4 regions of the Streptomyces sp. NPDC048001 genome follow, and region 1 is predicted to be linked to each of the others. Evidence: riboswitches for the same ligand, from Rfam matches in the RefSeq annotation. Region 1 holds a riboswitch; each other region holds the start of a gene.
What was found. Region 1 has a riboswitch for cyclic di-AMP ahead of ACGF15_RS01480 (peptidoglycan DD-metalloendopeptidase family protein). Riboswitches for the same ligand answer to the same signal wherever they lie in the genome.
Positions count from the first base shown of each region.

Region 1 (4,202 bases):
GCCGCCGACGCCGATCTGCGGCATCTGCGCAAGATCGCCGCCCGGCGCACCTCCGCGCTGCGGCGCCTGCGCTCGGCGGTGCGCTGGTACGCGCCCACGGGCCAGGCCAAGGGGTGGCGCCTGTGGATCGAGGCGTGGTCGATGTCGCTGCGCGATCCGGACCTGCGCGATCTGTCGCGCGGGCTGGACCAGCAGTGGAAGTCCGCCCTGGCCGAGGTGATCGCGGAGGGCGCCGCGGCGGGCGAGTTCTCCTGCGAGGACCCGGCGGCGGCCGCCTGGCGCCTGACGGCCTTCCTGGACGGCCTCGCCGTGCAGATGACCTGCTACGCAGGCGCGGTGTCCCGGGCGGCCATGCTCCAGTGGGCGGACGACGCGCTCGCCCGCGAGCTGGGGCTGGACCGGGAGGTTCCGGCGCCGGCCGGCGGCTGAGAGAGGGCGGCCCCGCTGCCCGTGCACCGCCCGTCCGGGAGCGGACGGGACGGCCACCGGGCGGCGGCGCCCGGCCCGTGGGCGGTCCCGCCCGGCCCCGGGGTCCGGGGCGGCCGGACGTGGCGGCTCACAGGGGCATGAGGTCCGGGCGCTTGGCCTCGACGTGGTCGCCGGAGCTCTGGCCGCGCAGGCGGCGGCCGATCCAGGGCACCAGGTGGTCGCGGGCCCAGTGGATGTCGTCCCGGCGCACCTCCAGGGCGCCCCGCGGGGGCAGCGGCGGCCAGGGCTGGTCGGGGTCGGCGGGCACCTCGATGCCCAGCACCTGGGCGGCCCGGAGCGCGACCCGGGTGTGCCCCTCGGGGGAGAGGTGCAGCCGGTCGGTGTCCCAGGCCCGCCGGTCCTGCACGGACCTCAGGGACCAGAGGTCGAGGACCGGGCAGCCGTAGCGGTCGGCGATCGCCCTGACGTGCGCGGTGTAGGTGGCGATCTTGCCCCGCAGGTGGCGCAGGACGGGGACGTCCCGGGTGTCGAAGCCGGTGGTCACCATGACCGTGCCCACCGAGGAGGTCAGATCCGCCACGGCGCGCTCGAAGCGGGCGGCGACGTCGTCGGGGTCGGTGCCGGGGCGGATGATGTCGTTGCCGCCCGCGCAGAAGGAGACCAGGTCGGGGGCGAGTTCCTTCGCCCTCGGGACCTGGTCGGCCACGATCTGGTCGAGCAGTTTGCCGCGTACGGCCAGGTTGGCGTAGCGGAAGGCGCCCTCCGGCGCGAGGTCGTCCAGGATCACCGCGAAGCGGTCGGCCCAGCCGACGAACGCGCCGTCCGGTCCGGGGTCGCCGACACCCTCGGTGAAGCTGTCGCCGATCGCTGCGTACGACCCGAATGTGCCGCTGGTCCGTGTTCTCGAATCGTCTGCCACGGACAGTATTTTCCCTGCCCGGATGTGACCTACGCGACCGTAGGGAGGGGTTGACGCCGGGTGATCTTTACCACCGGTCAAGTTTCCCCCAAGCCGGAATACGCGGAATCCCCCGCTCCGCGGGGTGGCGGTGCGGGGGACGCGTCGAGGCCCGGGAAGCGGTCCGCCGCCGGCGCGGGCCGGCGGCGGAACGTGCGGGGGGCGTCAGATCGAGACGCCGTGCTGGCGCAGGTAGGCCACCGGGTCGATGTCCGTGCCGTAGGAGGAACCGGTGCGGATCTCGAAGTGCAGGTGCGGGCCGGTGGAGTTGCCGGTGGAGCCGGAGAGCCCGATCTGCTGGCCGCCGCTCACCTGCTGGCCGCCGGAGACGGAGAGCGAGGAGAGGTGGGCGTACTGCGAGTAGGTGCCGTCGGTGTGGCGGATCACGACCTCGTTGCCGTAGGCCCCGGCCCAGCCCGCGGAGACCACGGTCCCGGCTCCCACGGCCTTGACCGAGGTACCGGTGGAGGCGATGAAGTCGACACCGGTGTGGTAGCCGCTGGACCACATGGCGCCGCTCTGGCGGTACGGCGTGGAGACGGTGGCCCCGGGGATGGGGGCGCTGAAGCCGGAGGCGGGGGCCTCGGCGGCGGGCTTCTGCGCGGGCGCGGCGGCCTTCCCAGCCGGTGCCGCGGCCTTCCCGGCCGGGGCGGCGGCCTTCTCGGCCGGGGCGGCGGCCTGGGCCGGGGCCGCCTCGCGGGCGTCGTCACGCGAGGCGCGGGGCGCCGATCCGGTGCGCACCTCGGGGTCGTTCTTCGCCGCGGACTTCGCGCCGATGGTGAGCTCCAGCCCCGGGTGGATCAGCGAGGGGTCGGCACCGATGGCGCGGCGGTTGTCGTCGTAGAGCTGCTTCCAGCCGCCGCGGAGGCCGCTGTCCTCGGCGATCTGCGACAGGCAGTCCCCGGCGACGACGGTGTACGTGCGGGGCGCCTGCGCGGCCGCGGCCGGGGCCGGGGCCGCCGCGGGGGCGGCAGCGGGCGCCGCGGCGGCCCGGGCGGGTGCGGCGGCGGGCGCCTGGCCCGTGGCCGCGTGGGCGCCCGCGGCGCCGAGCAGCGGCAGGGCGATGGCGGCGCCGCCGGTGCCCGCGACGACGAAACCGCGGGTCAGCGAGGTGGACTTGGGACGGCGGTGCTTACCCTTTCCGGGCATGGCGCATTCCTCTCCGGCGCCTGCGAGGTGAGCTGTCGGGTTCGAGCTGGAGATGCCCGATCGCGCAGTACACGCGATTTCACCCCAAGCCGTCCGAAATCAACCGGATACGGCGTACTACCTGGGTCCCCCGCTCCTGCCACGCGTGGGTGAGTGCGAACTCCGGTCGGCGGCAGGACTAGGCGGTCCGTCCGGATTGAGCGTGACCGTAGGCGAGCCGCCCCGGCGGAACAACCCACCCTGATCCACCGCACCCCGGGAACTCCCGCACGATCACCGCACCCCATCACCCTGCGTGGGCGACCACCCGTCAACTTCCGTCCCTGAACTGGAACTGACACTCCGGCAGCGGGCACGGTGCGTCACGATTATGATCCTGCTCACCCAGGCATTCCCATTTCCCCCATGAAAGGACACCGCCTACTCAAAAACCCAATCCGGACAGAAAGCGCGAAGGCTTATCGAATAGTGCACTTGCCGCGCAGGGCCCGGGGGCCTCGTCCCCTTCGCCCCCATTCCCCTCCACCGGGCCGGCGCACGCCCGCTCCACCCCGGGAGAGTGCGGACCGGCGCCACGGGGCGCAGGGGCGCGGGGCCGGGGCGGAAGCCCGGTGCCCGACGCTTCCCGCGCCCCCGGTCGAGATGGTTGCCGCATGAAACGGATGTCGTATCGTCGGGTTCCCGCCCTCGTCGGCCCCCGCCGACGGCTGTGACCCGAAGGAGTCCATGTGACGCAGCAGCTGCCGCAGGCCCCGTCGGCCGAGCCCGAGCTCGCCGGAGTCCGAAACTTCCGGGACGTGGGCGGGCTGCCGACCGTCGACGGCCGCACAGTCCGCCACGGCAGGCTCTACCGCAGCGGTCACCTCGCGCACGCGACCGCCGCCGACGCGGCGTTCCTCGCCTCGCTCGGGCTCCACACGATCTTCGACTTCCGCAACGCGGCGGACCAGCGGCTGGAGGGACCGGACGTCGACCTCCCCGGGGTGCGCAACCTCAACCTCCCCCTGAGCGACCCGGCCGACGGCGCCGAGTTCTGGCGGATGGTGCGCGACGGCGACCTGGAGCAGCTGAAGGCGATCCTCGCCGACGGCAAGGGCGCGGCGCGGATGACGGAGTCGTACCGCTCGATCATCCGGGAGCGGACCGCGGAGCACGGCCGTGTGCTCCACGCGATCGCCGAGGACAGCGTCCCGGCCCTGATGCACTGCGCGGCGGGCAAGGACCGCGCCGGTCTGTCCGTGGCCGTGACCCTCCTGGCCGTCGGCGTGGAGCGCGACGCGATCGAGGCCGACTACCTCAAGTCCAACGACCCGCACCGCCGCTACAAGGTCCGGCGCGGGCCCGGTGCCCCCGAGGGGATGTCGCCCGCGGTCATGGAGCTGCTGAACCCCCTCTTCGACGCCCGCGCCTCCTATCTGGAGGCGGCCTTCGAGGCCATCGACGACACCTGGGGCGGTACGGAGCGCTATCTGTCCGAGGGTCTCGGCCTCTCCCCCGCCACCCGTGAACGGCTGCGCGGGCGGCTCCTCGACGGCGCCTGAGCCCGCGAGACACCCGAGGGGCCCGCGGGCCCCTCGGGTGCACGCCGTCCCCTGCGGAGCGGCGGGTCTACTGGTTCGAGCCTCCCACCAGGAACAGCAGGTAGAGGAAGGCCGCGATGACGTGG
Region 1 is NZ_JBIDBN010000001.1:362,982-367,183, forward strand. It holds gene ACGF15_RS01470 (TetR/AcrR family transcriptional regulator) at 1-429, shown strand, start outside; gene ACGF15_RS01475 (SGNH/GDSL hydrolase family protein) at 557-1,348, opposite strand; gene ACGF15_RS01480 (peptidoglycan DD-metalloendopeptidase family protein) at 1,553-2,536, opposite strand; cyclic di-AMP (ydaO/yuaA leader) riboswitch at 2,541-2,698, opposite strand; gene ACGF15_RS01485 (tyrosine-protein phosphatase) at 3,265-4,077, shown strand; gene ACGF15_RS01490 (DUF6126 family protein) at 4,145-4,202, opposite strand, start outside.

Region 2 (4,202 bases), on a different contig from region 1:
AGCCGGGCCGTGCGGATGGCGGCCGTGTTCACCCTGCTCGCGCTCTGCGGGCTGGTCATCCTGGTCCTGGTGCGCGAGCAGACCGGCTCCACGGGCTTCCTGGTGGGCCTGGGGCTGGCCACGCTCCCCGTGCCGCTGCTGCTCGCCGCGTTCCGCTGGCTCGACCGGGTCGACCCGCTGCCCTGGCGGAACCTGGTCTTCGCGTTCGGCTGGGGGGCCTGCGCGGCGGCGCTGATATCCCTGCTCGCCAACACCCTGGCCACCCGCTGGATAGCGACCGCCACGGCCGACCCCGCCTCGGCGGACACCCTGGGCGCCACGGTCGTCGCGCCGGTCGTCGAGGAGAGCGCCAAGGGGGTCGCACTGCTGCTGCTCTTCCTGCTGCGCGGAAGGGAGTTCTCCGGTGTGGTGGACGGGATCGTGCTCGCCGGGTTCACCGCGACGGGCTTCGCGTTCACGGAGAACATCCTCTACCTCGGGAACGCCTTCGACGAGGACATGGCCTTCGGCTTCGCGGGCCTGGGGTCGGTCACGGCGGCGACCTTCTTCGTCCGCATCGTGATGTCGCCGTTCGCGCACCCGCTGTTCACGGTGCTCTGCGGCCTCGGCTTCGGCCTGGCCGCCGCGGCGCCCCGCGGACGGCGGGTACGGCGGGTGCTGCTGCCGCTGCTCGGGCTGGTGGCCGCCATGGGCATGCACGCCCTGTGGAACGGCTCGGCCTCCCTGCTCGGCCCCTGGGGATTCTTCGGGGTGTACGGGGCGTTCATGGTGCCCGCGTTCGCGCTGCTCACCTGGCTGACCGTATGGAGCAGGCAGCGCGAGCTGCGCACCATAGCCGCCCGGTTGCCCTCGTACGCGGCGGCCGGCTGGCTCACGGCCACCGAGCCGTCCGCGCTGTCGTCGATGCGGGCGCGGGCCGTGGCGAGGGACTTCGCGCGCCGTACCTACGGCCCGGCGGCCGGACGGGCCGTGGCGGAGTACGAGGCGTTCGCCACCTCGCTGGCGTTCCTGCGCAACAGGGCCCACCGGGGCGCGGCGGGCCCGGACTTCGCGGAACGGGAGCGGGAGCTGCTGCACCACCTGTGGTTGCGCCGGGAGGTCGCGGCGCCGTCCCTGGCCTACGCGGCGCGCGCCACGGGCCGGGCCCCCCAGGTGCTGCCGCACCGGGACTACGACGGGTTCAACCCCTACCGCACCTGAGGCGGCTCCGGGCGGGGCCCCGGGTGGTCCGTGCCGGTGGGAACGCGGGCGGAGGCCGCGGGGCGCGCGGTGGCGCGGACGCCGAAGCGCCCCGGGGCTCCCGGGGCGCTGCGGACGCGGGTGCGGGATCGCCGCGTCAGACGGTGAGGCCCTTGCCCCGCAGCCAGGCGAGCGGGTCGAGGCCGGAGCCACCGGGGGAGTGCACCTCGAGGTGGAGGTGGGGACCGGTGACGTTGCCGGTCGCGCCGACCCGTCCGATGGTCTCGCCGGTGGCGACCTTCTGACCGGCCGAGGCCGTCATGGAGGACAGGTGCGCGTACCAGACCTCGGTGCCGTCCTCCAGCTCCAGCACGATGCGGTAGCCGTACGAGCCGGACCAGCCGGCCGAGGTGACGGTGCCGCCGTGGACGGCCTTGACCGGGGTGCCGGTGGGAGCGGCGAAGTCCAGGCCGGTGTGGTAGCCGGAGGACCACATGGCGCCGGCCTGGCCGTAGGTCGAGGTGAGGGTGTAGGAGGAGGTGGGGAGGGCGTAGCTGGCCGCGAGCCTGGCGAGGCGCTCGGCCTCGGCCTTGGCCCGTGCCGCCTCCTCGGCCTTGCGCTTCTCCTCGGCGGCCTTGGCCTCCGCCTCGCTCTGCTGCTTGGCGGCCTCGGCCGCCGCCGCCTCCGCGGCGGCCTTCTCGGCCGCGGCCTTGGCCTCCGCGTCCGCCTCGGCGCGCTGCTGCTCGGCCTGCTGGAGGATCCGGGCCCGCAGGGCCTCGCCCGCTCCTGCGGAGCGGTCCTCGGCGCCGCTCGGGGCGGTCTCGGCCACGGGCACCATGGCGGTGAGGGGGGCGGTGTCGGCGGTCGTCCCGGAGCCGGAGTCCGCGTCGGAGTCCGCGATCAGGGAGCCGACCCCGGGGAGGGAGGCGGCCTCGGGGAGGCTGTCGGTGAGGGCGTCGGGAAGGGATATGGAGACCGCGGGCTTGTCCTGCGCGGTGGCGATGCCACCCGCGCCCACGGCCGCGATGACGCCCACGCCGAGGACGGTGGAGCTGCGGGCCAGGCCGCCGCGCTGCTTGACCACGCGGTGCCGGCCCCGCACGGGGCGGACCGTCTCCTCGGTCGGGTTCCACTCCCCGAAGGAGGCTTCCGGGGTGTCGCCGCTGAACCGGGACGACGCGGTCGGGGCCTCGGGAGCAGGCATGTTGGACGCCACGAAGGCGTACTCCTTTCCTTCCTTCTCGCCTACCGGGTTAGCTGACGGGTTCGGAGCAGGAAGGTCTCCTACGGCCGCCCTCTGCCGCCGATGTGCGTGCGGCCGAAGTTGGCTGATTCACCCCAAGTGGTGGTTCCCCGGTTCCCTTGCGGGATTCGGCGCGTGAGCACGGTGCCGCCTCTTGCGACGGCTGGGACGACCGTGCTGCGTTATCGAACGTTAATAGAAGCCGCGGCAGGTTTCCAAGCCGTTCCCGCGGATAGTTGAGGATCTTGACGGGGACCAAACGGGACAGAAGCGTGTGGATTCGGGCGACTTGAGCGCACCTCAGGAGGAGAAGCTTTTCTGACAGTTCGTCACTTGTTATGCGGAGGGGCATCCTCCGACTACGCACGGTGCTCTCGGTCGGCGCGTCTCCCGGCCCCCCTGACCGACTCCTTCCGGTCACCGCGGACGACCGGAACCGTACGCCTGCGCTCCGGCTGCCCGGCCGCCGGCCGCTGGACGGCCAGCAGGGCCATGTCGTCGCTCGACCCCCCGCCCGTGTAGCGCCGGACGTCCGCCACGAGCGCGTCCAGCAGGTCGTCCGGCTCCGCGAAGATCCGCCCGCTCAGCCGCTCCACCGGGTCGTAGAACACCCCGCGGCCGTCGCGCGCCTCCGACAGCCCGTCCGTGTAGAGCAGCAGCGTGGACCCGGCGGGCAGCGGGAACGACTCCGGGCGGTCCGGCCAGCCGCCGAGATCCCCCATCCCCAGCGGCAGCGCGGCCTGCGCGGGCGGCAGCACGTCCAGCCGGCCGTCCGCATGGAGCAGCAGCGGGTCCGGATGCCCGCGGTTGAGCAGCCGGACGGTGCCGGGCACGCCGCCCCCCGCCCCCTGCCGCGCCGGCGGGCCGTGCGCGCCGCCCCCGCCGTCCGGGTGCGGGATCTCGCCCAGCACGGCGGTGGTGAAGCCCTCCACCGCGTCGAGCCCGGCCCGGCGCACCCCCTCCCGCCGCAGCGCCCGCTCCAGGCGCTCGGCCACCTGCTCCAGTGTGCGCTCCTGCTCGGCCGCCTCCCGGAACGTGCCGATGAGCACGGCGACCGACTCCACCGCGCCCATGCCCTTGCCCCGCACGTCCCCCACGATCAGCCGGATCCCGTGCGGGGTGTCCTGGACGGCGAAGAGGTCGCCCCCGATGAACGCCTCCGCCTGCGCCGCCTCGTAGCGGGCGGCGATGTGGAGCCCGGCTATCCGGTCCTGGGGCGTGGGCAGCACGGCGCGCTGCGCGGCCTCGGCGACCACCCGGGCGGAGGCCAGCCGCTCACCGCTGCGCCGCACCACCCTGTTGATCACCAGGGCCACGGCGGAGACCGTGACCACGGTGCTCGTCTCGGTGAAGGCGGTCGCCTCGGTGATGTTGTCGTCGTAGTAGTGCAGCGCCCCGGTGGCCAGGATCGCGCCGATCCCCGTGAGGAGGGTCACCACCCAGGAGGCGATGGCGGCGGCGATCAGCGGGGCGGCGGCGTAGAACGAGACGGCCGTGAACCGCGGCGGGGTGAGCGCGTCCAGTGCGACGCCCGCGAGCAGCGTGGCGGCAGGCAGCAGGCGCAGGAACCACGGAGGCCGGTAGCCGGCGCCCTGCTCTCGCCCCACAGCTGATCTCCTGCCGCTTGGTCCACGGCCGCGGACCGGTGCCGCGCTCTTCCCATGCTGCGTGCGGATCGGCGCGGCGGCGACTTGCCGCCGACCTGCCGGGCGAACCACCGGCCCGGAGGGGCACACGACGAAGGCCCGGTGATCGTGATGATCACCGGGCCTCGGCCTTC
Region 2 is NZ_JBIDBN010000006.1:16,300-20,501, forward strand. It holds gene ACGF15_RS12320 (PrsW family intramembrane metalloprotease) at 1-1,200, shown strand, start outside; gene ACGF15_RS12325 (M23 family metallopeptidase) at 1,337-2,395, opposite strand; cyclic di-AMP (ydaO/yuaA leader) riboswitch at 2,407-2,566, opposite strand; gene ACGF15_RS12330 (PP2C family protein-serine/threonine phosphatase) at 2,782-4,029, opposite strand.
Region 2: linked by a shared signal. The riboswitch ahead of ACGF15_RS12325 (M23 family metallopeptidase) and the one ahead of ACGF15_RS01480 (peptidoglycan DD-metalloendopeptidase family protein) in region 1 are both predicted to bind cyclic di-AMP.

Region 3 (4,202 bases), 360 kb from region 1:
TCGGCCACCTCCACGCCCACCGCGGCGGGGGAGACACCGAGCGTGCCGGCGAGCACGTCCTCGACGATCTCCTCCTGGATGGCGCGGTCGCGCCGCAGGAAGAGCCGGAGCAGGTCGCTGCGGCTCACGACGCCGGCGAGCCGTCCGTCCTCCGCGACCACGGGGAGCCGCTTGATGCGGTGGTCCTCCATGACGCGGGCCGCCTGCACGGCGCTCCAGCCGGGACGGGCGACCACGGCGGGGCTGCTCATCAGGCCTTCGGCGGTGTCGGCGCTGGTGCCCCCGGTATGGCGGCGCAGCAGGTCGGCCTCGGAGACGACCCCCACGGGCCGCCCCTCGTCGTCGACGACGGGCACGGCGGTGATGCCGTACTCGTCGAGCAGCCGGGCGATCTCCTTGAAGGCCGTGCCGCGCTGGGCGACCACCGCCTGCGGGGTCATCAGGTCGGCTACCGAGCGGTGTCTCATCGTGCACCAGTCCAGGGGGTCATCGCGGCGCCTCCAGTCCGTCCGGGTCCTCTTGGGGACAGTATTTCCGAGTCTGTCCCCGGTCGGCCGGGAGGGTGGTGAATGCCGGGCCCGCCGTGCGGGCCGGGCGGGCGCTGGCTACCGTGGGCGCGGGGCGGGGCACGTGCCGTGACCGGACCGCCGACAGGAGAAGGTGGCGACCATGCCCGGACAACCGCAAGCGGACTCAGGCGGCGCGGGCCGGGACCGCGCAGGCAGCGACATCGGCCGCCGGGCGGCCGCCCGCCGCCGGGAGCTCGGGCTCTCGCGGGAGGAGGTCGCCCTGCGGGCGGGCTCCGCGCCCGGGTACCTGCAGTACCTGGAGGAGAGCCCGGCCGCGCCCGGGATGGGCTTCCTGCTGCGGCTGGCGGACGCCCTGGAGACCACCGTCACGGCGCTGACCGGTGGTGACGCGGACCTCCCGGCCGGTGCGGGCCGTGCGGGGTACCACCCGGAGCTGGTGGAGCTGGATGCCGAGGAGTGCTGGGACCTGCTCGGCGCGCACGGTGTGGGCCGGGTCGCGGTCGCCACGACGGAGGGGCCGGCGATCCTCCCGGTGAACTACCTGGTCACCGAGGGCGAGGTCGCCTTCCGTACCGGTCACGAGTCGCTGCTGGGCCGTTCGGCGGGGCGTGAGGCCGCCTTCGAGGTGGACCACATCGACGAGGCCTTCAGCCAGGGCTGGAGCGTGCTGGTCGTCGGCGCGGCGCGCCGGGTCACCGACGAGGAGGAGGGGCGGAGGCTGGATCGCGAGGCCTACTCCGCGCCCTGGGCCGGGGGCGGGCGGGAGCTGTGGATCGCGGTCGCCCCGACGCGGATCACCGGGCGGCGGATCCTGGTGCGCGGCGCCCCCGGGCAGTCGTAAGCCTCATTTCGGACATGCATCCATATATGCCGCGAGGGGAGCCGTGCCACCGCCGCCTCACCGGCGCGACTGAATGTCCGATTTGGCCGCCAATGAATTCATTGGCGGCCTTTGCTCCATCGCTGGTGACATCGGTCACCCGGCCTGCCCCGCGCAGTGGATCTCCCCTGCCCTTCTCCGTTTCCTGCAAAGGGAACTGACGGAACGGAAGTCGATCTCGGGCGCCCTCTCCCGGTGCTTTCGGCGCCCCGCGCATTGCGTGTGTGAATTGCGGGCTTGTTGTGCCGCCGGTGCCTCGCCTACGGTCACGGCATTCCGGACGGGACGCCGAATCCTGCCGCTGTCCGGTATTCCGACCAGATCACCCGAACTCGGCAGGAGCGGGGGAACCAGGTAAGTCGCCGGACCGGCGTCCGCCAAGGACGCCGGGACGGCTCGGGGTGAAGCCGTGCGCTCGCACGGCCGGGCATCTCCAGCCCGAACCCGACAGCTCACCTCGCAGGCGACGGAGAGGAACTCACCATGCCTGCACAGGGTAAGCACCGCCGTCCCCGCTCCCGCCGCATCGCCCTCGGCCTCGTCGCCGTCGGAACGGGCGGCGCAGCCCTCGCCCTCCCGCTCCTCGGGGCGACGACCGCCAGCGCCGCACAGCCCGCCCACGCTCCCGCCGCCCCGGCCGCCGCCGTGGCCGCTCCCGCCGTCGCGCAGCAGAGCGCCCCCGTGACGTACTCCGTGGTCGCCGGCGACTCGCTGTCCGCCATCGCGGTGGAGCACTCGGTGGACGGCGGCTGGCAGAAGCTCTACCAGGACAACCGCGAGGCCGTCGGCGACAACCCCTCGCTGATCCACCCCGGTCTGGAGCTGACCATCGGCGGCGGGCGCGCCGAGGCCGACCGTGCCGACCGCTCCGCCGAGCGCGCCCCCGCCGCCACCGGCACCGCGGGCAAGTCCGCCCCGGCCGCGCAGACCGCCGCCGTCACCTACCCGGACAACCTGGACGGCTGGATCCGCGAGGCGCTGTCCATCATGAAGAAGCACGGGATCCCCGGCAGCTACGAGGGCATCCACCGCAACATCATGCGCGAGTCCTCCGGCAACCCCCTCGCGATCAACAACTGGGACATCAACGCCCACAACGGCGTCCCCTCCAAGGGCCTGCTCCAGGTCATCAAGCCGACCTTCGACGCCTACCACGTCGCGGGCACCAAGCACGACCAGTACGACCCGGTCGCCAACATCGTCGCCGCCTGCAACTACGCGGCCGACCGCTACGGCTCGATCGACAACGTCGACAGCGCCTACTGAGCCGCACCCGCCCCGACCGCCCGGCCCCCGCAGCGGCCCGGCGCGGACACCGCAGACGCCCGGAGGGCGCACCCCGAACGGGGTGCGCCCTCCGGCGCCGTCCGCGGACCGGTCCCGGCCCGCGGTCGCGTCACCTGCGCATGACCTCCGGCTCGTGGCGCCGCAGGAAGCGGGCCACCAGGAAGGCGCAGAAGGCCCCGAGGGCCAGCAGCACGCCCATGTCGAGCATCCAGGCCCCGGCCTCGTGGTCCCACAGCGGGTCCGTACTGGCCGGGTCGTCGGTGTTGGGGTTGATCCGGTTGAAGTCCAGGGTGGTGCCCGCGGCCGCCACCGCCCAGCGCGAGGGCATCAGGTACGAGAACTCGTTGACGCCGACCGTCCCGTGCAGGACGAACAGGCAGCCGGTGAAGACGACCTGGACGATGGCGAACATCACCAGCAGCGGCATGGTCTTCTCGGCCGTCTTCACCAGTGCCGAGATGATCAGGCCGAACATCATCGAGGTGAAGCCGAGGGCCATGATCGGCAGGGACAGCTCCAGCAGCACCGCGCCCCCGAGGACCAGCCCCTCCTCGGGCAGCTCGCGGGTGGCGAAGCCGATCGCGCCGACCAGCGCACCCTGGACAGCGGTGATCATCCCGAGGACGATCACCTTGGACATCAGGTACGCCGAGCGGGACAGGCCGGTGGCCCGCTCCCGCTCGTAGATCACCCGTTCCTTGATCAGCTCGCGGACCGAGTTGGCGGCGCCCGCGAAGCAGGCGCCCACCACCAGGATCAGCAGCACCGTGGTGGCCGTGCCGTTGGGGATGATCCGCCCGGTCTGCTCGTTGACGTTGACCAGCAGGCCGTTGTCCGGGTTGATCACCAGGCTCACGGCGCCGAGGACGGCCGGGAGCACCAGCATCAGGGCCATGAAGCCCTTGTCCGAGGCGATCACCGAGACATACCGCCGGATCAGGGTGAACAGCTGGGAGCCCCAGCTCTGCGGCTTCGGCGGCTTCAGCTGCTGCGGCGGCATCTGCACCGCCTGCGGGGCGACGGCGTCGATGTCGGCGGCGTACATCTGGTAGTGCTGGGAGCCCTTCCAGCGGCCGGCCCAGTCGTAGTCCCGGTAGTTCTCGAAGGCCGAGAACACGTCCGCCCACGTGGTGTAGCCGAAGAAGTTCAGCGCCTCCTCGGGCGGGCCGAAGTACGCCACCGCACCGCCGGGCGCCATCACCAGCAGCTTGTCGCAGAGCGCGAGTTCGGCCACGGAGTGGGTCACCACCAGCACGGTGCGGCCGTCGTCGGCGAGACCCCGCAGCAGCTGCATCACATCGCGGTCCATGCCCGGGTCGAGGCCGGAGGTCGGCTCGTCCAGGAAGATCAGCGAGGGCTTGGTCAGCAGCTCCAGGGCCACCGAGACGCGCTTGCGCTGCCCGCCGGAGAGCGCGGTGACCTTCTTGTCCTTGTGGATGTCCAGCTTCAGTTCGCGCAGCACCTCGCCGATGCGCGCCTCGCGCTCGGCCTCCGTGGTGTCGGCC
Region 3 is NZ_JBIDBN010000001.1:6,169-10,370, reverse strand. It holds gene ACGF15_RS00050 (CBS domain-containing protein) at 1-467, opposite strand, end outside; gene ACGF15_RS00045 (helix-turn-helix domain-containing protein) at 670-1,371, shown strand; cyclic di-AMP (ydaO/yuaA leader) riboswitch at 1,724-1,889, shown strand; gene ACGF15_RS00040 (transglycosylase SLT domain-containing protein) at 1,894-2,676, shown strand; gene ACGF15_RS00035 (FHA domain-containing protein) at 2,807-4,202, opposite strand, start outside.
Region 3: linked by a shared signal. The riboswitch ahead of ACGF15_RS00040 (transglycosylase SLT domain-containing protein) and the one ahead of ACGF15_RS01480 (peptidoglycan DD-metalloendopeptidase family protein) in region 1 are both predicted to bind cyclic di-AMP.

Region 4 (4,202 bases), on a different contig from region 1:
CAGCAGGATCGTCGTCGCCTCCGGGTAGTCCTCCTCGAACTGGAGGATGTTGCGGATGGTCGCGCCGCGGAAGGCGTAGATGGACTGGTCCGCGTCGCCGACGACGCACAGCTCGGCGGGCGCCAGGTCTTCGTACCCCTGCCCGACCAGCTCCCGCACCAGGGTGTACTGGGCGTGGTTGGTGTCCTGGTACTCGTCGACCAGGACGTGGCGGAAGCGGCGCCGGTAGTGCTCGGCCACGTCCGGGAAGGCCTGGAGCAGGTGGACGGTGGTCATGATGATGTCGTCGAAGTCCAGGGCGTTGGCCTCGCGCAGCCGCGCCTGGTACATCCGGTACGCCTCGGCGAGCGTCTTCTCGAAACCTCCCCCGGCGCCTTCGGCCTGGGAGGCGCCCCCGGCCGCCCGGTCGGCGAAGCTCTCCTCGTCGACCAGCTCGTTCTTGAGGTTGGAGATCTTGGCGCTGAACGACTTGGGCGGGAACTTCTTCGGGTCGAGGTCCAGGTCCCGGCAGACCAGGGCCATCAGGCGCTTGGAGTCGGCCGCGTCGTAGATCGAGAACGACGAGGTGAACCCGAGCCGCTTGGACTCGCGGCGCAGGATGCGCACACACGCGCTGTGGAAGGTCATCACCCACATGGCGTTCGCCCGCGGGCCGACGAGCTGGCCGACGCGCTCCTTCATCTCCCCGGCGGCCTTGTTGGTGAAGGTGATCGCCAGTATCTGGCCGGGGTGGACGTGCCGGGTGCCCAGCAGGTGCGCGATCCGGTGGGTGAGCACACGGGTCTTGCCCGACCCGGCGCCCGCGACGATGAGCAGCGGGGATCCGGTGTGGACGACGGCGTCGCGCTGCTGCTCGTTCAGCCCCTCCAGCAGGGCCGAGGGATCGACCGCGGGCCGGGGAGCGCCGTCGCGGTAGTACCCGTCGCGGGCCGGCGGCACGTCGTACGCCCCCTGGAAGAGGTCGTCCGGGATCGGCTCGGGGGCCGCGTCCTCGGGCGGCGGGGGGTGCTCCTCCCCGTGCGGCTCCTCCTCGGGGGGCTGGAGGCCGGTCAGGAAGCTGTCGTCAAAGAGGCTGCTCATCGCCTACCGAGTCTAGGCCGCCCCGCCGACACTCCGGGACGGCTTCCACCGGGCGGACGGCACCGCACGCGGGCGGGGGCGGAACGTGCACATTGGGTGACCGGCCGGATCCGGCGCGGGACCCCGGCACCCCCTCTCGAAAAAGGTCACGGAAATGTATCGGACATATCGAACATCAACCTTCACAGGGTGCTCACGTATTGGCTAGCGTGCTCGACCAGACGGCCCGCTCCCCTCCCGGCGAACCGCGCCGAACGGGTCGACTACGCCGAATCCGGGCCCCCCGCTGGGCGGTTCGGAGCCGGGGACCCACTTGATGCACGACCGGGGTGAATCGGGCCGCGCCGCGCGCTGCCCGTAGGGCGTCTTCCGTTCGCCCGAACCCGACAGCTAACCCGGTAGGCGGTCCACGGAAGAAGGAGATGCCGGCCTTGGCGTCGCATCGCAGGATCCGCAGCCGCAGTACCAAGCCCTCCCCCGCCGTCGGGTTCACCACGGCCGCCCTCGCCGGGGTCACGCTGCTGTCGGGACAGAGCGCCTCCGCCGCACCCGGCGAGCCCTCGCCCTCCATCGAGGAGGTGCAGAAGAAGGTCGACGACCTCTACCGGCAGGCGGGCAGCGCCACGCAGGAGTACAACAAGGCCAAGGAGGCCGCGACCGAGCAGCGGCGCGAGGTGGACACGCTGCTCGACCAGGCGGCCACCCGGGCGGACAGGCTCAACGAGTCCCGGCGCGCGCTCGGCACCTTCGCCGCCGCGCAGTACCGCACCGGGGCGGTGGCGCCGACCGCGGCGCTGATGTTCGCGGAGAGTCCCCAGGCCTACTTCGACCAGACCCGTCTGATGGACCGGATGACCGACCAGCAGCAGCAGGCGGTCGCCGACTACGAGGCCCAGCGTGCGGAGGCCGCCGAGCAGCGGGCGGAGGCGGGCGAGCGCCTGGAGGAACTGAGCGCCTCCCAGGAGGCCTTGCGCACCAGCAAGCAGAACGTGCAGGCGAAGCTCGCCGAGGCGCGGTCCCTGCTGTCCCGGCTGACCGCCGAGGAGAAGGCGCGCCTGGAGGCGATCGAGCGCGAGAAGGCCGAGGAGGCCCGCCGCAAGGCGGAGGAGAAGGCCAGGGCCGAGGCGGAACGGGCCGAGGCGGAGCGGCAGGCGGCGCAGGAGGCCGAGGCCGCCCGTGCGCCGGAGACGGCGCGGGAGACGGCACAGCCCCCGGCGCAGGACGCGGACCCCGGGAGCGGGACGGCGGACGGCGGGCACGCGGCGAAGGCCGACAAGGTGATCGACTTCGCCCGCGCGCAGATCGGCAAGCCGTACGTCTGGGGGGCCACCGGACCGAGCTCCTACGACTGCTCGGGCCTGACCCAGGCCGCCTGGAAGGCCGCCGGAGTGGACCTGCCCCGCACCACCTGGGACCAGGTGGAGGTCGGCACCCGGGTCGCCACCCAGGACCTGCTCCCCGGGGACCTGGTCTTCTTCTACGACGACATCAGCCACGTCGGCATCTACATCGGCGAGGGCATGATGATCCACGCACCGAAGCCGGGCGCCAACGTCCGCGAGGAGTCCGTCTACTCCATGCCGATCCACGGCAGCGTCCGCCCGGCCTGAGCCCGGCGGAGCCTGCGGCGGGGGGCGGCGGGGGTGCCGCCCCCCGCGGCCCCCGTCGGAGGCGAGCCGGACGGCGGCGGAAGCTCAGGTCCAGAGCGTGGCGATGAAGACGTTCGCCGTGGTCAGCGCCCCGACCGCGCCGAAGAGGGCCTTGTCCACCCGCTCCTCGTCCCGCTTGACGTAGACCAGCCCGAGGACCACCACCAGCACCGCCAGCTTCACGGCGATCTTGACGTTGTCGACGGGCTGGTCGTCCGCCTGGTTCAGCCCCACCAGGGCCACGCCCGTGACCAGCATGGTCAGTGCCCCGTGGAGCATCGCCGGGGTGAAGCGGGCCGTGCCCGCGCCCATCGCCTTCATCTGGGTCAGGAAACCGCCCAGCAGCGAGGCGATACCGATGACATGCAGGGCGACGAAGACATTGATGAGTACGTCCATACGGCGGAGCCTATGCGGCCCATACCACCGGATCCCGACCGGGTCGCCCCCGTCCGCGGCATCGGTCCACGGGCTCCCGTTCCCGGTCCTCCGGCGATCGGTTCCGACCGCCGGACGAAGCACGGAGGGCAGGCTTCGGGCAGTTCCGGTCGGCGCCGCCTCCCGCGGCGGCCGCGCGGTCTAGCGTCCAGCACCAGGTGGCCGGCTCCCACCGCCGTCGTGCAGCCGGACGGCTCGGCCACCCCCGCCGAAGGGTCCGGCGGCCCACCGCTCTCCCGTGCGGTGCGCGCCGCCGGGCCCCGGGGACGACGGACGGACGACGGAAGGAACGGCGCCACCGTGGCAGCGCACCGGAAACCCAGGCAGCGTCCGCACACCGGACCGGCGGGCCGGACGGCCGCCGCCCTCGCCCTCGCGGGCGCCGCCGGCGGCACGGCGCTCGGCGGAACGGCCCAGGCCGACCCGCGGCCGACCACCGCCCAGGTCAAGGCGAAGGTGGACACGCTGTACCGGGAGGCGGAGGCCGCGACCGAGCGCTACAACGGCGCCAGGGAGCGGGCGGACGCCGCCCGCGACGAGCTCGGCGCCCTCCGCGACGAGGCGGCCCGGCGCACCGAGCGGCTCAACACCTCGCGCGAGGCGCTCGGTTCCTTCGCGGCCGCGCAGTACCGCGCGGGCGGGATCGACCCCGGTCTCCGGCTCGCCCTCACCTCCGATCCCGGCGACTACCTGGAACGCGCCTCGCTCGCCGAGCGCGTCGGCGACCGCCGGGCGTCCGCCCTCGCCTCGGTGCGGCGCCAGCTCGTCGACCTCGCGGAGCTGCGCGAGCGCGCCGGGCTGCGGGCGGCCGAACTGGAGCAGCACCGCGGCCGGGCGGCACGGCACAAGCAGTCGGTCCGGGCACGGCTCGCGGCGGCGGAGCGGCTGCTGGCCCGGCTCACCGCGGAGGAGCGGGCCGCCTACGCGCGGGGCGCCGCCGAGGGTCCCGACCGCGCCGACCGCGCCGGGCGCGCGGACATGCCCGCCCCCAGGGCGCCCTCGGGTCCGGCCGACGGACGGGCCGCGCGGGCCGTG
Region 4 is NZ_JBIDBN010000008.1:300,808-305,009, reverse strand. It holds gene pcrA (DNA helicase PcrA) at 1-1,080, opposite strand, end outside; cyclic di-AMP (ydaO/yuaA leader) riboswitch at 1,337-1,501, shown strand; gene ACGF15_RS17265 (NlpC/P60 family protein) at 1,503-2,690, shown strand; gene ACGF15_RS17260 (hypothetical protein) at 2,775-3,128, opposite strand; gene ACGF15_RS17255 (NlpC/P60 family protein) at 3,468-4,202, shown strand, end outside.
Region 4: linked by a shared signal. The riboswitch ahead of ACGF15_RS17265 (NlpC/P60 family protein) and the one ahead of ACGF15_RS01480 (peptidoglycan DD-metalloendopeptidase family protein) in region 1 are both predicted to bind cyclic di-AMP.